DNA from 4 places in the uncultured Phascolarctobacterium sp. genome. Region 1 is predicted to be linked to each of the others. Evidence: riboswitches for the same ligand, from Rfam matches in the RefSeq annotation. Region 1 holds a riboswitch; each other region holds the start of a gene.

Region 1 (4,587 bases):
GAAGAAAATGATCTGGACTTGGATCGTAGCTTCGTTCTGCTGTATGCTGGTAATTTTCGGCGGGCTGTATATGCTGGCGCTGAACCCCAATTTACAGCAGCCCGACTATGCTGTAGTTGAATATGTCAAAGCTTATTTCCATCCGATCATCAGCACGATGCTGGCAGTTTCGATCGTAGCGGCATTGATGTCGACAGCCTGCGGGTTACTGCTGGTTATGACTACCTGCATCGCTAATGACCTTTTTATCAAAACACTGGTCAAACGGAAAATCATAGATATACCGCAGGAAAAGGCCCAGCGGATCGCGTTTATGATGACGAAGATCCTGCCGGCAGTTTTCGGGATCATCTGTGTCTTGATGACGCTGCATCCGCCGCAATTCATGGGCGTTATGGTCTGGATAGGTATTTCCGGCGTTGCCTCTGCTACTTTGGCGCCGATGCTGATCGCTATTATCTGGCCCGAACGGATCAATGCTACTGCGGCTATCTGGGGGGCTATTGCCGGTGAGGCAACTTATATGATCGTCTATCTGTTTACCAATATCGAAAAAAGCGTTATGGCAGCCGGCGCCTGGGGGCTGATCGTCAGCTTCGCCGTTATGTGGCTGCTGTCGACCAACAATAAAAAACAGCCGCAGCTGGCAGAAAAATGATTTGAAGCAAAGGATGTGATGTAAATGTTGTGGGCAAGTCCGATGTTAACAGTTTGGGCTATAGGCTGTGTTTTGACGCTTATAGTTTCATATATCCTTTTAGAAAAATGGTATTAAGGCAGGTGTAAATGATGAGAAAACCAAAAGTAGTAATTCTTGGTACCGGCGGCACGATCGCCGGCAAAGCTGGTTCCAACACGGAAATGACAGGCTATCAGGCAGGTGAACTGGGTATCCAGACCCTGATCGACGCTGTGCCGGAAATGCTGGAAGCGGCGGACGTTACTGGCGAGCAGTTCTGCAATATCGGCAGCTTTGATATGACCAGTGATATCTGGCTGAGCCTGAGCCGCCGCGTCAACGAACTTCTGCAGCAGCAGGATGTCGACGGCGTTGTGATCACACATGGTACGGATACGCTGGAAGAAACTGCATATTTTCTGAACCTGACTGTCAAAAGCAGTAAACCGGTGGTTTTAGTCGGCGCTATGCGCCCAGCTACGGCAATGAGTGCGGACGGCCCGGTGAATCTGCTGAATGCAGTTACTTTAGCCGGCTCGCAGGAGGCGGCAGGTAAGGGCGTTTTGATTGCGATGAACGATCAGATCAATGGTGCCCGTGATGCGACTAAGACTAATACGACGCATATAGAAACTTTTAAATCCTGGGAACTGGGTTATTTAGGGTATTTTCAAAATGGCCGGCCTGTCTTTTATAAAACAAGTTTGCGCCGGCATACGGCGGCAGCAGAATTCGATGTCAGCAAGGTGACTGCTTTGCCGCGGGTCGATATTATTTATCTGCACGTAAACTGTGATGCTGTTTTAGCGCAGGCAGCAGTTGCGGCTGGGGCACAGGGGTTAGTCGTTGCGGCTTTTGGTCACGGGAACCTGCATATCGATATGAAGCCTGCCCTGATCAAGATCGCCCAAAGCGGCATCCCCGTAGTACGCAGCACCAGGGTTGGCAACGGTATCGTCAGCCGTATTGCGACAGACGATGAAAATAAATTCATTGTTGCTGACAGTCTTAATCCGCAGAAAGCGAGAATCCTTTTACAGCTGGCGCTGCTGACGACTAAGGCGCCGCAGGAAATCCAAAGAATGTTTAATGAATATTAAGAGTTGATAACAAAACACCGTCTGCGTATGCAGGCGGTGTTTTGTCGTTATAGCTTAATAAAATCAAGGTCTTTATACTATGCTTAGTTAATGGGCGCAGCGTCAGGCGTCGTCCGTTCGATGCGGACGAACGCTTGACAGGGGGGGACTTAATGATAGAATTGAGAATGAAATTATAATTTATTCTTAAAAATATAAATTATCACTAATTAAATGGTAATAATATTTAAAAATATAAATACGAAAAATCGGGTGCAGTAATGCTTAATAGAGAAACAGGTGTAAAACCTGTGCTGTCCCGCAGCTGTAATGCAGAGCGAGTCTTAAAATGTCACTGGGAAACCGGGAAGGCAAGATAAGCGATGAAGCAGAGCCAGAAGAACTGCCCGATTTTGACGCTGTAAAATTCCTGCGATAGACGGGATGGCGCAATTTATTTGACGCTTTTCTGTATCTGTGTGCAGAAGAGCGTTTTCTTTTTGTTTCCATGAGCTTGCGCTTTGGAATAGAGAATCAAAGATATCTGGTGAGGAAAATATTTTAAGGGGGACAAAAATGCAGAAACAGAAACAAAAGAAATTGGGACAGGCGGTCATGCTGGCTTTGGCCATCAGCGCTGCTTATCCATTAGCGGCTTACGGACAGGAGCAGCCGGAAAAAGTTGAAAAGGATTACGGTGTCATCAAGATCACTGCCACTCAGGAAGCTCTTGACGAAAAGATCCATCTGGTAGGCGGCAAGCAAAATGTTGACCTGAACTTTAACGGGAAGAATGAGAACATTATCGGCGCCATGGGCGCGGCCGGGGCGGGCAGCGTGCTCAATATCAACGGCAACGCCACTACTACCATTGGCAAGGAAAACGGCAAAGACGACGACCTTATGTACGGCAAGATGGATTATCCTGACAAAGATCATCAACCGGCCCATTATGAAGGTGATTTGAAAATCAAAGACCTGGCTTTGGTAACGGCTATGAATGGCGGTGTAGTCAATATTACCGGCGGCTCCATGAACCTTGACCTGCTGTACGCCCGCAACGGCAGTGATGACGCCAATAATCCCGTTTCGGTGATCAATGTGAACTTGACCGGCGATCTGATCGGCGGCGACAGCAAGGTGGTTTTGGGCACGTATCAGGAGGATTTTCTGCGTCAGCTTGGCGGCGTAGGCTATAAATACTATACGGGCGACGTTATTGCTAGGCGTCAGGCCGAGATCAATATCAAGGCCAATAATGTGAGTTTGAATAATGTCAAGTCTACTACGGACGCTGCCATTACGATCGTGGCCCAGAATGATCTGGATATCAAAACGCTGCTGGTGCATCATGACGCTACCGGCAAGGTGACCGGCAAAAATGTCACTATCGGTTCCGTAGGAAGCGTCAACGGCGGAGTTCAGATTGACATCGGCGACATCCGGACTCAGCAGGTCACTATCGGCGCTGTGGGTATGATCGGTTCCAGCAGTGAAAGATTCGGTGATGCAGCTGTAGCCAATATTTTTTCTGAGGGTAATATTACTTTAGGCGGGTTCTGCACCGCCAATGGCGCTACAGAGGCTTCGGGAAATGACGGCACCATCAACAGTGTCAGCCAAAGCTTTAACCTGAACGGGGATGTAAAATTAGAAAACGGCCTTTTAAACGTCAATGCGGAAAAGATAGTTTTTGACAGTAAAAAGATCTCTATCAGCAAGAACGGCGCCATCAAAATGCAGGCCCGGGAGATCGGCGGGTCTTTGGGCGAGATCTATTTTTTTGACGAGGCTGGTAAAAATAAAGAAGGAACTATGGAATTGCAGGCCGGCGGCAAAGGTGATCTGAATATTACTAAAATTGAACAGAATAGTGGCAATTATGTTACCAGCATCACTGGGGTTGATAAACTGACGGTGGCTAAAAATATTGATTTAGATAATGCTGATTATAATGATATGAAATATAAATTTTCGCAGAAAGTTACTTTGGGGGCCAACGAGCTGGTAATAGGACATAGCAGTAAGATGGAGGGCTACAGCAGCGTTAACAGCACCTGTGGCAGTATTGTGAAGCTGACAGGCAACAGGCTGCTGAAGCTGGAGGGTTCCTTTACCAATGGCGGACAGGCCCAGCTTGTTGCCGATACCTTGACAGCCTATCAGCTGGGAACTGAAAAAAGCAATATCTGGGGCTTTGCGTATGCCGATAAAGCTGGCACTACCGACGTCAAAGCCAATAATATGCAGGTAGCCACGTCGGTTTATTCTACGGACGGCGGTGTGACTAAAATAACTGCCGGCAATCTGCATATGACCGGCGCAGGCTATGATGCTGGCGACGATACTAACAGCACAAACAACGACGCAGGCTTCATCTGGGCCGACAAGGGCGGACAGGTGCAGCTGGCGATCTTGAATAACGGCAGCTTTACCGGGCGGACGATGGACAGCGGTAAGGTCAGCGACAATTTTACGGTCACTGACGGTAAAATCGATCTGGAACTGGGGGCGGGAGCAGTATGGAATGTGACGGGAGATTCCAGCCTGACGACGCTGAAAAACAACGGCCTCATCGACCTGACCTATAAGGAAGCCGAGACCAGGGCCTTTACGCCCACCAGTCTGACTGTGGATACTTTAGAAGGCAGCGGCGCTGTTAAAGTAAATACCGACGGCACCAAGGCCGACCAGCTCAAGATCAATAAAGCCGGCGGCAGTGTGACCCTGGTCCTGAACACCGACGCCAAAGGCCAGTGGCAGCAGGCCAAGTTCAACGACGTTAAGGTCATTAACGTTGCCGATGCCGACCCTGATTTTAAAGTGGAT
Region 2 (4,587 bases), on a different contig from region 1:
ATCCGGCGATTCTGGTCATTGGGCAAATGTTGCGGGCTTTGAAGTCGGGCCAGTATGACCTGAATAAAACCAGTATCGCCCTGTTTCAGTCGGGCGGCGCCTGCCGTGCCACCAACTATATCGCCCTGATGCGCCGTGCTTTGCGTGACGCGGGGCTGGGCAACATACCTGTTTTTTCGCTGTATGGCGAAAAAAGCGACGGCTTCTCGCTGTCGTGGCATCTGCTGAAAGATATGGTCAAAGGACTGCTGTATGGCGACCTGCTGATGCAGTTGTTGCACCGTGTACGTCCTTACGAACAGGAAAAAGGCGCGGCCGATTCCCTGTATAAGGTTATGTCACAGCTTTGCAAGGACAGTCTGGCAGGCTTGACGGGCCTGTCTTTTGAACAGACGATCAAACGGGTGACTGCCGCCTTTGATGCGCTGCCGCTGCGTGATAACGTCCGCAAGCCCAAGGTAGGCATCGTGGGAGAGATACTGGTCAAATATCATCCCGTTGCCAATAATAATATCGTCAGCTATCTGGAAGCAGAAGGCGCCGAAGTCGTACTGCCGAACATGATGGATTTCTTCCTCTATGCGGCTTATGACGAACAGGTCAAACGCCGTCTGCTGGACGGAACGCTGGGCAATGTGATCAAGTCCAAGCTGTTTATGAAGTTTCTGGATTATTACCGCAAGCCGCTGAACATCGCACTGCAAAAGAGCAAACGCTTCAGCGCTTACGAACCTTTATCAACACTGATAGCTTTAGCTGAAAAGCATCTTTCGACCGGTAATATGGCCGGCGAAGGCTGGCTGCTGACTGCTGAAATGGCCAAGCTGCTGAGCGGCGGCATCAATAATATCGTCTGCCTGCAGCCGTTTGCCTGCCTGCCGAATCATGTTACCGGCAAGGGCATGATCCGCGAGCTTCTGCGTACCAATCCACAGGCCAATATCATTGCGCTGGATTGTGACGCCGACGCCAGTCAGGTCAACCAGATGAACCGTATCAAGCTGATGCTGGAGATCGCTAAAGAAAAGCTGCAGGAAGAAAAGTTGAAAATTATTAATCAATAATAAAATATCATTTAACGCCTAATCGAAACCACTTTGAAGTTTATCTTCAAAGTGGTTTTTTTTTAGAATATATTCGATTTTTATTATACTAAAAGAAAACTATTTGACTGATAGAAATGTTAGTGATATAATGCTAAACGATAATAAAATTGCATAAAGAATATAAAAGAAATGTTACTTTCTCTGATGTAGGAATAAAGCGCAGGTGTTGATAAGGATTGATAGATAAATTTTATATTTTAACTTTTGATAGAGTTGTTTTATCCAAACTATAGACAGTTTGGCAAAGCAAAATTGTTCTATATTGTTTTAATACAATATAGATGCAATTTTGTTTGACTGGGGGGGGACATAGTGCTATAATACTAAACGATAACAGTAGTTTATAATATAAAAAGCAAAAAAGATACTTCTAACTGAATAAAGAAAAGAATCAGGTGTAATCGATTGCTTAATAGAGAAGTTGGTGTAAAACCAACACGGTCACGCCGCTGTAATGCTGAGCAAGCCTCAAAGATGCCACTGGGAAACTGGGAAGGCGGGGTAAGCAATGAAGCAGAGTCAGAAGAACTGCCTGATTTTAGTATTTCTATAGCCTGCGAGTGATGGGTAGGAAATTGGATAAGTATATCCTTTTGCCTTTTTGCGAGCACGCAAAAAGGCTTTTTTGTTGTGATTCTAAAACTTTGCAAGCGAAACAGGGTAAGCTTGGCAAAGGATTGGAATATATAGTAAGTTCAGAATATTATTTTTGAGGAAAGGAGGAATGAGAATGTTTAAAAAATTTTCAGTAATATTTTTAGTGATATTGACATTTACAGGATTTGGAATTGTATCAGCGGCAGAAGTTTCCACGGATAAGATGATTCTGGAATGGAATACCAGTAAAATATGGCTGAATAATGGCGATTTGTGTATGATGGGGGATTTTAAAAACCGGCGCAGTGATTTAACAGTAACAAAATTGAATTCTTTTACTGCACGCATTATTTTTACCAAAGAAGATGGCAGTAAATATGAATTTATTGGTGCCCCGGTAAAAATACCACTATGTAAAGTAGCACCTAATGGTACTAAACGCATGAGTTTTAATCTTGGAAAATTTGCAGGGGATTGGAAATCATGGGTCACAGATCAAAACTACACTTTTACGTATATCAACGGTTCGCGCTGGTAAAGTAAATCTTAGTCATAGTTGGATGATGAAATGTAAAAATTGATGAAAGAAGATGAGTTTGATGAAGCTTAATAAAAAATATGGTGCTGCAGCTGCGATGGTAATGCTGCTTTCAATGGCATCTACTTCGTATGCTGCTTTTGACGAAAATTTACAAGGCTATACTTTGGATACAGTTTTGGTTGAAGCCGATGCTACCAAAGATAAATTTGGCAATACTATTACCGAACAATCTTATTACCGTACTGGCGGTGACGTAAAAGTAATCTCCCGTGAAGAAATAGAAAAACGGCATTATACAGATTTAACAGAAGCTATTAAACGTATTCCCGGAGTAACTTTCCAAAACCCAGGTTACCGTGGTGGTGAGTATGGCTATGAATTTTATAATAATGGCGTATCCATAAATGGTGATACCAGAGTAATTATTTTGGTAGATGGACGCCGCGTAGATAATACTGCCAGTACCAGAATTTCCAGTAACAGTAAGACTGGCAGTAAATCTACCGGTGTAAATTTAGACCAGGTGACCAATATGGAAAATGTTGAAAAAATCGAGGTCATCAAAGGTCCTGGCGCTTCAGTTTACGGAGCAGATGCTTTGGGAGGTGTTATCAATATCATTACCCGTAAGGGTGGCAGTAACAATGTAGGGTCAATTGATTTATCGACCGGGTCGTGGGATAAACACAAATACGCATTAAGTTATTCCGGCAGCGCAGGTAATGATAAATCCTGGCATTATTTCATTTCTGCAAATAGAGATATGTCGGGTGATACTAAATATAAAGATGGATATACTGGCGGTACAGGGACTTTAGGCGGTTCAAAATGGAAAGAAGACGGCGTTAACCTGCGTATAGATAAAGATTTTAATGAAAAACAAAGTTTAAAGATTTGGTACAATTTTAAAGAGGGTAAAGATGGCTATCCGATTGCTACACCAAGCCTGCGCTACTGGAATCAGGCCGACTGGCAAAGAATAATTTTTAATGCCGCTATTGGTCAACTGGATGGAAACAATAAAATTGTTGGAGGAAAACTTTCTGGCGATTTGAAAAATCCAGGCTACCATAATTTATATGCTCTGGATGGAGCTGCCTATGGGTCATTCAGCCGTTTTAAAAACAATGACTGGGATATTACTTATACCTTTGATAAAGAAAATGGTATGGAAAGCTTTGTCCGCGTATATGACCAAAATCATAGATACGCCCATCGTGATAAATATAAATGGAATTTAAAAACAACAGCTGATTATGAAGCAGCCTTTCCTACTGGTGCGACTGATGCACAATTACAGCAATGGATAAATGAAAACCTTGCACCTTTTCCGGGCGGCGATCAGGAAGCCTTGAAAGAATGGGTAGAAAAAACTGGCGGCGTAGCAGCGGAACCAACCAGCTGGCATGAAGAAAAAAATCGCGGCGTACAGTTACAGTATGCAAAATCAGTAGGGGTTAACGATATTATCGCCAGTATTACTTATGATAAGGCTAAAAATTATTCCAAAAGGATCAATAATGATGGTACGATAACATCTTCACATGTTGATCGTAAATCTATCCTGGGGTATATTCAGGACAAAATTCATATTACTGATAAATGGGATATCACACCGGCTATCAGGTATTCTAAATACAGTTCTTTTGACACAACGAATGCTGATGGATCTGTTACACAGGGAAAAGGTGATACTCATGAAATAACTCCGGTTATCAATACTCAGTATATGTTTGACGATACAAGCAGTATGTATTTAGGCTGGACCAGGGTTTTCAGACCATTAAGACAGGGCGATTATACGTCTGTCGATGGTGTTTTTAAAACGCCGTTATTGGATGAAAAAGGTGATGCATGGACTTTAGGCGTACGTAAAGACTTATCGGATAAGACCAGTGTAGCTGTACATTATGACTGGACTAAAATGAGTAACGCTATTGCTACTTTGCCGATTTGGGATGATACGAAAGCTCAGTTCAGCAATACTGCCGTCAATGCGAAAGAGGACAAGAAATCTTTTAACATCACAGCAGATCATAAATTTGACGAGCATGTAATGTTAAGTGCCTCCTATTCGCATATGAAAGATGAATGGAAGGCTAAAAATGGCTGGGTACTTGATCCTGATTGGGGATACCAGGACAGCAGTGATATCAATGTCGCTATTAACAGCTTACGTCCACAAAATCATTATTCTTTAAATCTATCATATGAGAATGGTAAATTATACACGGGACTTTTAACTAATTGGTATACCGGCTGTAATACGCGTGCCTTTACTGATAAGAGATTTTTGGTTTTAGACTGGAACCTGAATTATGAAATAACAAAAGACATGACAGC
Region 3 (4,587 bases), 110 kb from region 1:
CTGCCAGCATCCCCGGCAACGAAGGTACCGGCTTAGTGGTTTTGATGATCAGGTTCTGGCCGTCGGCCGAGATCTCGCTGTATTCAAAAAATGTCTTTGCACGATTGGATTTTGCAAAAACACGTTCCAACGAACTTTTTACCGCTTCGGCAGTTACCTTATTGCCATTGGAAAATTTAGCTTTATCATTGATCTTAAAAGTCCAGGTCAGCTTATCATCGCCGATTTTCCAGCTTTCCGCAATCCACGGGGTAGAGTTCATTTTATCGTCAAATTTGGCCAGACATTCGCCCAGGCCATAACGCATAACGACCCAACTGAAAAAGTTATCTGTCGGTTCCAGATTATCGGCAAAATTAGTAACGCCGAATTTCAAAGTATCCTTCGCCGCGGCAGCTTTTTTATCACCACCGCCGCAGCCGGCAGCTGCCAGTGCCAGCAGTCCGATCATTGCGGCTGCTGCTGTAAATTTAATACTTTTGTTCATAATACATCTCCCTTTCAAACTCGTTTGTATATAATAAAATTTTACCTAACCACCATCATCAGTCTTCCTGCCGCGGATCAAGCACGTCGCGCAGGCTGTCGCCCCAAAGGTTAAAAATCACAACAGTGACAAAAATAGCCAGACCCGGGAAAATCATCAGCCAGGGCGCAGTCTGCAGCTGTTGCCGGCCCTCGTTCAGCATCAGGCCCCATTCCGGCGCCGGCGGCTGCGAGCCAAAGCCCAAAAACGACAACCCGGCCAGCTCCATCATCATAGCGCCAATATCAGCCGCAGCCGTAATGACCATCAGCGGCAGGATATTCGGCACGATATGCTGCCAAAGGATGTGCGCCGGTTTACCGCCATTTACTATCGCCGCCTCCACAAAGTCACGTTTTTTGATCTTCAGCACCATGCTGCGGGCCAGCCTGGCATATTTAGTCCAGCTGACAACAGTCAGCGCAATGACCGCGTTGACCAGGCTGCCGCCCAGTATCCCTGCAATAGCTATCGCCAGGATCATACCCGGAAAAGAGATCATCATGTCGGAAATACGCATGATCACCGCATCGACCTTGCCGCCGTAATAACCGGAAATAATTCCTAAAGAAGTACCGACAAAAAATATCACCGCAACCAAAAGCAAGACTCCGCTCAAAGAATAACGGGCGCCGTACAAAATACGGCTGAACACATCGCGCCCCAGCTTGTCAGTACCAAAGATATGCTCGGCACAAGGGGACAGACAGATAAGCGTTCTTCATCGTCGCTTCCACAGGATCATAAGGCGAAAACAGCGGCGCAGCTACGGCAATCAAAAACAGCGCCAGCACCAGCAGGCTGGAAACAGCAAATTGCCTATTCATTTTTAAACCATTGATAAGATTTTCCATATTACTTGCCTGCCTTTCTTAAGCGTGGATCAAAATAATTATAGGAAATATCTACCAACAGATTGATCACCATATACATCAGCGCTATCCAAAGCACAACGCCCTGCACCAGCTGAAAATCACGATATGTGATAGCCTCGACAGCCAAACGGCCCAATCCCGGCCACTGAAAAACTATTTCGATAACAGCCGCCCCGCCTAAAAGGGAACCCAATGATAACCCCAGCAGCGTCATTAGCGGCAGCATCGCGTTCGGCAGCACCTCTTGCCAAAGGATATAGCTCTCACTCATGCCTCTGGCTCTGGCACCGACAACGTAATCCTGATGTAATTCCTCAAGAACAGTTGCCCGCACCTGCCGCGTATATTTAGCCGCCATTGCTATTCCCAGCGTCACCGCTGGTAAAATGATCGTCTCCAGGCTTACCCTGCCGCCTACTATCGGCAGCCAGCCCAGCTGTAAGCCAAAAATCCACAGCAGCATCAGGCCCATCCAAAAGTTAGGAACTGAAACACCGAAAAAAGTAAGACCTCTGACAAAATAATCAAAGCAGCTGTTACGCTTAACCGCCGAATAAATGCCCAGAGGCAGCGATACTACCAGCATAAACAGCAGCGAAGCCACAGCAAGATAGATCGTCGCCGGCAAACAATGCATCAGTTCTTCAACAACAGGCTTTTTGACCATATAGGAAAAGCCCAGGTTCCCCTGCACAGCACGCCCCAGCCAATCCAGATACTGGAAAATAAACGGTTTGTCCAAACCAAGCTCATGCCGCAGCGCTTCTATCTCCGCCTGACTGACCATAATGTCCTCATTACCGGCGATCATCTGCCGGACCGGATCACCGGGCGACAGCATCACCAAAGCAAAAGTCAAAAAGCTGATCCCTAAAAGCACCAGCAGGATCTGTCCAAGCCTGCTCCAAATCTGTTTGTTTTTCAATGCTTCCCATCTCCTCACAAAAAAATCTCCTGCAGCCATGAACCACGGATGCAGGAGATCATAAAATTTTTGCACAGCGGAATAATTATACTACTCCATCTATACAATTTTTAAGAACTAACTGCTGATCCGTCACCCGCGGATATGGCAATACCAAAGGCTGCGATCTGACTTACGCAATATGCGCTTACAGTGGCGTGACCGTGCCGGATTTACACCGGACTTCCCTGATTTAACCTTGCGGCACCTTTGATAAAATTATTAACTTATAACAATATTAACACAAAGTATATACTTAGTAAACACTTTTAAATAACTTTTTAAATCTTTTTTCTAAGTTTTTTCAATGATAAAAATAATATTAAAGATTGAGTACCAACAAATAAAAGATATGACAGCCATAAGCCATCATTGCCGTATAAAGGCACCAACAGCCGTTCCGCAGGCCAAAATACAGCCAGTGCAGCCATCATCATATTGCGTACCGGAGCTGTATAGGTAGCGCCGGTAAACATACCGTAAAGCGCCAGGCCAATACCGGCTATCAGAGGATAAAGCAGCACATAATATCTGTAAGCCCCGGCTAATGCCGCTACCTCGGAAATATCTGTAAAACACCTGATCCAGAACATACCGCTGGCGCCAAAGCCTGCCATCAGCACCACAACCAGTACGAACAGCCATTTATAAGTCATCCGCAAGGTCTGCCAGAATAAATCCCTGTTTTTCTGGCCCAGAGCCCGCCCTGAAAAAATCGCCGCGCCGTTGGCCATGCCGTCGACCAGATAGGACATGATGTCCTTCAGCTGAAACAGTACCGCATTGGCTGCCAGCACCACAGTCCCCAAAGCCGCGCCGGCAGCAGCAATGATATTATTCGCCGTCAGCAGGCAGGCTGTGCGGATCATCAGATTAGCGTTCACCGAAAGCATCTTTAACAAACTCCCTGGCTCGATAACTTTTTTATAATCAAAATGCCTATAGTCAAAATCGCCATAAACATACATCAGCCAGCAGCCAACAACAGCGCCGTATAGCTGGCTCAGAAGCGTCGCCCAGGCAACTCCCTCAATATGGAAATGCAGCCCGAAAACAAACCACATACTTAAAGCCATATTCAAAACATTACTGGAAACCTGCATAAACACCGAAGCCCGCACCCTCGTCTGCCCCATCAGCCAGCCCAGCGACACATAATTAAACAACACCAGCGGTGCGCCCCAGATCAGAATATCATAATAAGCCGTACACAGCGCCGCCACATCGGCAGCAGGTGCAACCAAAGCCAAATAAGCGGACAGGATCGGTTTCTGCAAAAGAATGCAGCCGCAGCTGACAAGCACCGCAATAAACAGCGGCCGCAGAAAAGCCAGCAGGCTTTCTTCCCTGACCCCGGAACCAAGAGCCTGAGCCGCATAACCGGAAGTACTGACCCGCAGAAAGCCAAAAAACCAGTAAATATTGTTGAAAAGGATCGCCCCCAAGGCTACAGCAGCTATATACTTGGGATCAGGCAGCTGTCCCATCACAGCAGTATTAACAGCCCCCATCAAAGGCTGCGTCATTGTCGAAAGCATAAAAGGGATCGTGAGCCCCAAATATTCCCTGTTTGTCAAAACCTCTGTCCGCACCGCTGCAATCCCCTTCACTGATATGGTTTAGCATTTTGTCTGTCATTCTAAAACACTCTTAAATTTAATTGATAACAGCTATTGTATGAACATATTATCATATGTTATACTGATTAGCAAGAATAAAATTAAAATAATCGTATCAAAATTTACAAAATTAAATTTATCTTAAAATAAAGGAGTTGTAACCATGTCAGATAAGGTAAACATCTGCGGCCTGGAAGCTGGCCGCGGGCAAAAATCACGTACTTTCCTCTCTGTTCCCGGCACCGCCTGCCATATGCCTGTCACCATTATCAATGGACAAGGCGACGGACCGACACTGCTGATCACTGCCGGCATCCACGGCGGTGAATATCCTGGCATTGCCGCAGCCATCGAACTGGCTCGTGATTTGGAACCACAAAACATCAGCGGCTGCCTGATCATCATCCATCCTGTCAATACACCCAGCTTCTGGGCGCGCAGCGCCTTTATCGTCCCTGAAGACGGCAAAAACCTCAACCGTGAATTTCCCGGCGCTGCAGGCGGCACGCTGTCACAAAAAATAGCTCATGTTTTAAGTCAAAAATTTTTCCCGCAGGCAGATTTTTATATAGATCTTCACAGCGGGGACATCCATGAAGAACT
Region 4 (4,587 bases), on a different contig from region 1:
GTTACTGACGATACCGGACGCACTGTAGTCCTGCCGAAGAAGCCTGAACGTGTCGTGAGCCTGGCGACTTCCTACCTGAATATGATCGATGCCGTAGGCGGTAAGATCGTTGGCCGTGCTTCATCAAAAATAGGAGAAATGCCGGCCGCTATGAAAGATGTGCCGGAAGTTGGCTTTGTTTATAATATCAATATGGAAAGTCTGATCGGCTTAAAGCCTGATCTGGTCATTGCGAATAAAAACCAGCACGAAAAATTTCTGCCGCTTTTAGAGTCTAATAAAATCCCTGTTATTGCAATAAATCCTAAAACATATGACGAGGTAAAAGATAAACTCATTTTAATGGGTAAAATTTATGGTGTGCCTGAAAAAGGTGAGGCAGCGGCTGCGAAACTCGATCAGCAGGTCAAGGCTGTGACAGACCGGCTGCCGCAGGAAGCGAAACGCATCGTTATCATGCACGCAACGCCTTCCAACGTAACTGTTGAATTAGAAAACAGTATCGCCGGCTGCGTTGCCAAAATGCTGGGATTTCAGAATGTTGCCGTCGGTTCAACACCTATGAAGGGCAAACCGGAGAAGACTCCCTACAGCATGGAAGCATTAGTAGAAAAGAATCCTGAAATTATTTTTATCACTTTTATGGGTGATAGTGAAGAGATAGAAAACAGATTGCGTGCTGATGTAAAAAGTAATCCGGCCTGGGCTTCGCTGGAAGCAGTTCGGAACAATAAGGTATATTTACTGCCTGAAAGATTATTTCTGCTCAATCCAGGCCTGCATTATCCGGAAGCTGTAAAATATATGGCAAAAACTGTATACCCAGAGGTTTTTAAGGATGACAAATAATCAGGCGGATACTTTAGAAAGAATTGAACGATTCGGCATTTCGCGTACAGCCTGGCGTCTTATCGTCATGGCTGCTTTTGCCATGCTGGCGTTTTTGGGAGCTTTTTTAAGCCTGACAAAAGGGTCTGCCGATATTAGTCTGGCGCAGATCATTAGTATTTTATCTAATCCAACCTTAGAGCCGCAAAGCCAGATCATCTGGAATATCAGAATGCCGCGGACAATAGTAGGCGCGTTAGTAGGAGTAAATCTTGCCATTGCCGGTGCCGTCTTGCAGGCTGTAATGCGTAATCCGCTGGCTGATCCGCATATTATTGGTATTTCCAGTGGCGCCGGCCTTGCAGGTGTTACGATCATGATCCTGTTTCCCACACTGGAATATCTGATTACGCCGGCGGCGTTTATCGGCGCTATGCTTGCAGCTGTCTGCATTTACATTTTGGCCTGGAAAAATGGTATCAAGCCCGTGCGGATCATTTTAGCAGGCGTAGCCGTATCTGCCTTTTTAAGTGCCGGTATTTCCGGCCTGATGATTTTTTACAGTGACCGCGTACATGGCGCTTTGATGTGGATGGTTGGCGGCCTGGCCGCCCGCAGCTGGCCGCATGTCAGTATCATTTTGCCATACGCCATTGTAGGTGTGCTGCTGGCCTTTATTGGCGCCGCTTATCTTAACATTCTGCAGCTTGGCGACGAAATGGCGCGTGGATTAGGAGTTAATGTAGAAGTTACACGTATTGCTATGACTGCCGTTGCAGCCTTACTGGCGGCCAGCGCCGTCAGCGTTGTGGGTCTCTTGGGGTTTGTAGGGTTGATCGTGCCGCACGCGGCCCGGCTGATAATTGGTTCAGACTACCGCTATTTGATGCCTGCTTCAGGGCTTTTAGGAATTGCCGTTGTAACTCTCAGTGATACTTTTGCACGTGTTGTTTTTGCGCCTGTCGAACTGCCTGTCGGTATCATTATGGCTTTCATTGGCGCGCCCTTCTTTCTGTTTCTGTTAAGGAGAGAGATCTGATGAGTATTTTGCAGGCAAATGAGATCACGATTCGTATTATTGATAAAACTATCATCCATGATCTAAACCTTTCCGTACCGGAAGGGAAAGTAACTGCGATCATAGGCCCTAACGGCTGTGGCAAAAGTACTACATTAAAGGCTTTGGCCCGTATTTGGCTGTGCTATAAAGGCAATGTGACCTTTAATGGCGAAGACATAAAAAAATTCAGCCATCGGGAATTTGCGCAAAAACTGGCGATTTTAACGCAGGCGCCGCAATCACCGGCAGATCTGACTGTTAAAGACCTGGTAGAGATGGGGCGCTTTCCGCATCGCAGCTGGTTTGGCCGCAAAAGCGTGGAAGACGATGCCCATGTTGAGTGGGCTTTAGGCCAGACGAATATGCTGGGAATGCAGCACCGCCTGCTCAGCACCTTATCTGGCGGCGAGCGGCAAAGGGCCTGGATCGCTATGGCTTTAGCCCAAAGGCCGCAAGTACTCTTGCTTGATGAACCTACGACCTATTTGGATATCTGCCATCAGCTGGAAGTCATGCAGCTTTTGGCAAAACTCAACCGTGAATTGCAGTTGACAGTAGTTATGGTCATCCACGACATCAATCATGCTGTGCAGTATTCCGATCATATTGCTGTAATCAAAGAAGGCCGTCTGGTAACGGAAGGAGAGCCGCAGAAAATCGTCACAGCACAGCTGCTGAAAGATGTTTTCAAAGTTAAAGCTGATGAATTTGTCTGCAGTAACGGTATGCCGGCACTGCTTCCGGTAGACCTGGTAAAATAAAATTTAATATTGTTTGATCTGGTGCGCTTGCTGCGCATAATAGATAAATCGGTGTAAGTCCGATACGATCCCGTCGCTGTAATGATGAGCAACCCTCGAAATACCACTGGGCGAAAGCCTGGGAAGGTGAGGCGAGCAATGAATCAGAGTCAGAAGAACTGCCAGATCATAGTACGTCCCCACGAGAGATGGGAAAGCGTCGATAAAATATTCGGTATTCATACTAATATTTATTTTTTAGAACAGCTTTCCCAAAGGGGTGAGTCTGTTCTTTTTTTCTTTTAAAATTTATAGATAGTATGGAGGTAATGGATGATGAAAAAAATTGCTTTTTATGGTAAAGGCGGTATTGGTAAATCCACTACGGCTGCTAATGTATCGGCTGCATTCAGCGAAATGGGGCAAAAGGTTTGTCAGATAGGCTGCGATCCCAAAAATGATTCTACCAGACTGCTTTTGGGACAAATCTGCCGTCAAACAGTTTTGGATCTGGTCCGTGATTCTGAAGATGATATCCAGGCAGAACAGATAGTACATACAGGTTTTAACGGCATCAAATGTGTTGAAGCAGGAGGTCCGGAACCTGGAGTTGGCTGTGCTGGGCGTGGTATTATCGTCGCCTTGGAAAAATTGAAAGAACTTGAGGTTTTAGATGATGAAGATCTCGTTTTGTATGATGTCTTGGGAGATGTTGTTTGTGGCGGATTTGCCGTACCGATCAGAGAAGGTTATGCAACAGATATTTATATAGTTTCTTCCGGCGAGCTGATGGCGCTTTATGCGGCGAATAATATTGCTAAAGGTGTTAAAAGATTTGCGGCCAGAGGCGAGGTAAGACTTGGCGGCATTATCGGTAATAGCCGGAATACGCCTAATGAACATGCGTTGCTGACAGAATTTGCCAGAAGATTAAATACAAAATTGATTGCCTTTATTCCCCGCAATGTGATCGTAAACAAAGCCGAAAATAACCGGCAGACGGTCATAGAATATGCACCGGAGTGTGAACAGGCTCAGGTTTACAGAACATTGGCGCAGGATATTTGGGGAAATCAAGAATTATCAGTACCGACACCTTTGACGTTTGAAGAACTGGAGGATTTAGTAGCAGGTTATGGCAATCAAGACTAAAAGAATGCTGTCTAAAACTAAAAGCTGCAGCTGCAGTATGCCCGGTGTTTGGCGTGCGGCTGCCTATTGCAGCGGCGCTGCTGTTATTTTTCATAGCCCGCGGGCCTGTGCCCATGTGGCGCGCAGCATGGACATTAATGCACAGTATCGTGCTTTGGCAAATGGCTCTGCTGAAAATTTAAAGTCTATTCCCGTCGTATCAAGCCTGCTTCAGGAAAAACATTCTATTTTTGGCGGTGCGGAACGCTTACGTGCCTGCATAGATGACGTTATCAAGACTTATCAGCCGCAGTGCCTGATCATTGCCAATTCCTGTGTCGCCGGTGTTATTGGCGATGATGTTGAAGCAGTTGGCAGGGAAAGTGAAATAAAATACGGTATTCCGGTACTTACAGTTCCCTGTTATGGTTTTCTGGATGGCGAATATTATCAGGGTTATTTTGCTGTGGCCGAGCAGCTTGCTGCAAGATTTTTACAAAAACAGCCTAAAATAGCTGATACAGCTTTGCTGATAGGTGATAACGGCGGTCCTTGGGGGCACTATGCCCTGGAGGTAAAACGTTTGCTGGCCTATTTTGGCATTCAGGTTATTGGACAATTTCCTGGATACGTGCCTATAAAGGAGTTGCCGCAAATTACGGCGGCGTCTTTCAGCGTTATTCTGGGTGGGCGAGGGCAGACATATACTGGTCTGACCAAAATAGCACAGCTTTTAGAGGAAGATTACGATGTCCCGTATCTGCAGGAGGGTTATCCGGTAGGCTGGGATAATACGGTAAGCTGGCTGAGAAGTTTAGGCGTTTTTTT

The links. Region 1 has a riboswitch for cobalamin ahead of Q4G98_RS02135 (autotransporter outer membrane beta-barrel domain-containing protein). Riboswitches for the same ligand answer to the same signal wherever they lie in the genome.
Region 2: it holds a riboswitch for cobalamin, as region 1 does, so the genes downstream of both, Q4G98_RS11060 (hypothetical protein) here and Q4G98_RS02135 (autotransporter outer membrane beta-barrel domain-containing protein) in region 1, are expected to answer to the same signal.
Region 3: it holds a riboswitch for cobalamin, as region 1 does, so the genes downstream of both, nikB (nickel ABC transporter permease) here and Q4G98_RS02135 (autotransporter outer membrane beta-barrel domain-containing protein) in region 1, are expected to answer to the same signal.
Region 4: it holds a riboswitch for cobalamin, as region 1 does, so the genes downstream of both, nifH (nitrogenase iron protein) here and Q4G98_RS02135 (autotransporter outer membrane beta-barrel domain-containing protein) in region 1, are expected to answer to the same signal.

Annotation. Positions count from the first base shown of each region.
Region 1 is NZ_CATWDQ010000002.1:103,998-108,584, forward strand. Features, by position in the region: gene Q4G98_RS02125 (hypothetical protein) at 1-658, shown strand, start outside; gene Q4G98_RS02130 (asparaginase) at 787-1,779, shown strand; cobalamin riboswitch at 2,013-2,184, shown strand; gene Q4G98_RS02135 (autotransporter outer membrane beta-barrel domain-containing protein) at 2,335-4,587, shown strand, end outside.
Region 2 is NZ_CATWDQ010000020.1:18,164-22,750, forward strand. Features, by position in the region: gene Q4G98_RS11055 (acyl-CoA dehydratase activase-related protein) at 1-1,064, shown strand, start outside; cobalamin riboswitch at 1,483-1,657, shown strand; gene Q4G98_RS11060 (hypothetical protein) at 1,837-2,241, shown strand; gene Q4G98_RS11065 (TonB-dependent receptor) at 2,339-4,587, shown strand, end outside.
Region 3 is NZ_CATWDQ010000002.1:214,648-219,234, reverse strand. Features, by position in the region: gene Q4G98_RS02650 (ABC transporter substrate-binding protein) at 1-451, opposite strand, end outside; partial or broken gene nikC (nickel transporter permease) at 546-1,380, opposite strand; gene nikB (nickel ABC transporter permease) at 1,382-2,326, opposite strand; cobalamin riboswitch at 2,467-2,592, opposite strand; gene Q4G98_RS02630 (MATE family efflux transporter) at 2,647-3,957, opposite strand; gene Q4G98_RS02625 (M14 family metallopeptidase) at 4,148-4,587, shown strand, end outside.
Region 4 is NZ_CATWDQ010000001.1:11,834-16,420, forward strand. Features, by position in the region: gene Q4G98_RS00055 (ABC transporter substrate-binding protein) at 1-849, shown strand, start outside; gene Q4G98_RS00060 (iron ABC transporter permease) at 917-1,867, shown strand; gene Q4G98_RS00065 (ABC transporter ATP-binding protein) at 1,867-2,649, shown strand; cobalamin riboswitch at 2,652-2,830, shown strand; gene nifH (nitrogenase iron protein) at 2,965-3,780, shown strand; gene Q4G98_RS00075 (nitrogenase component 1) at 3,764-4,587, shown strand, end outside.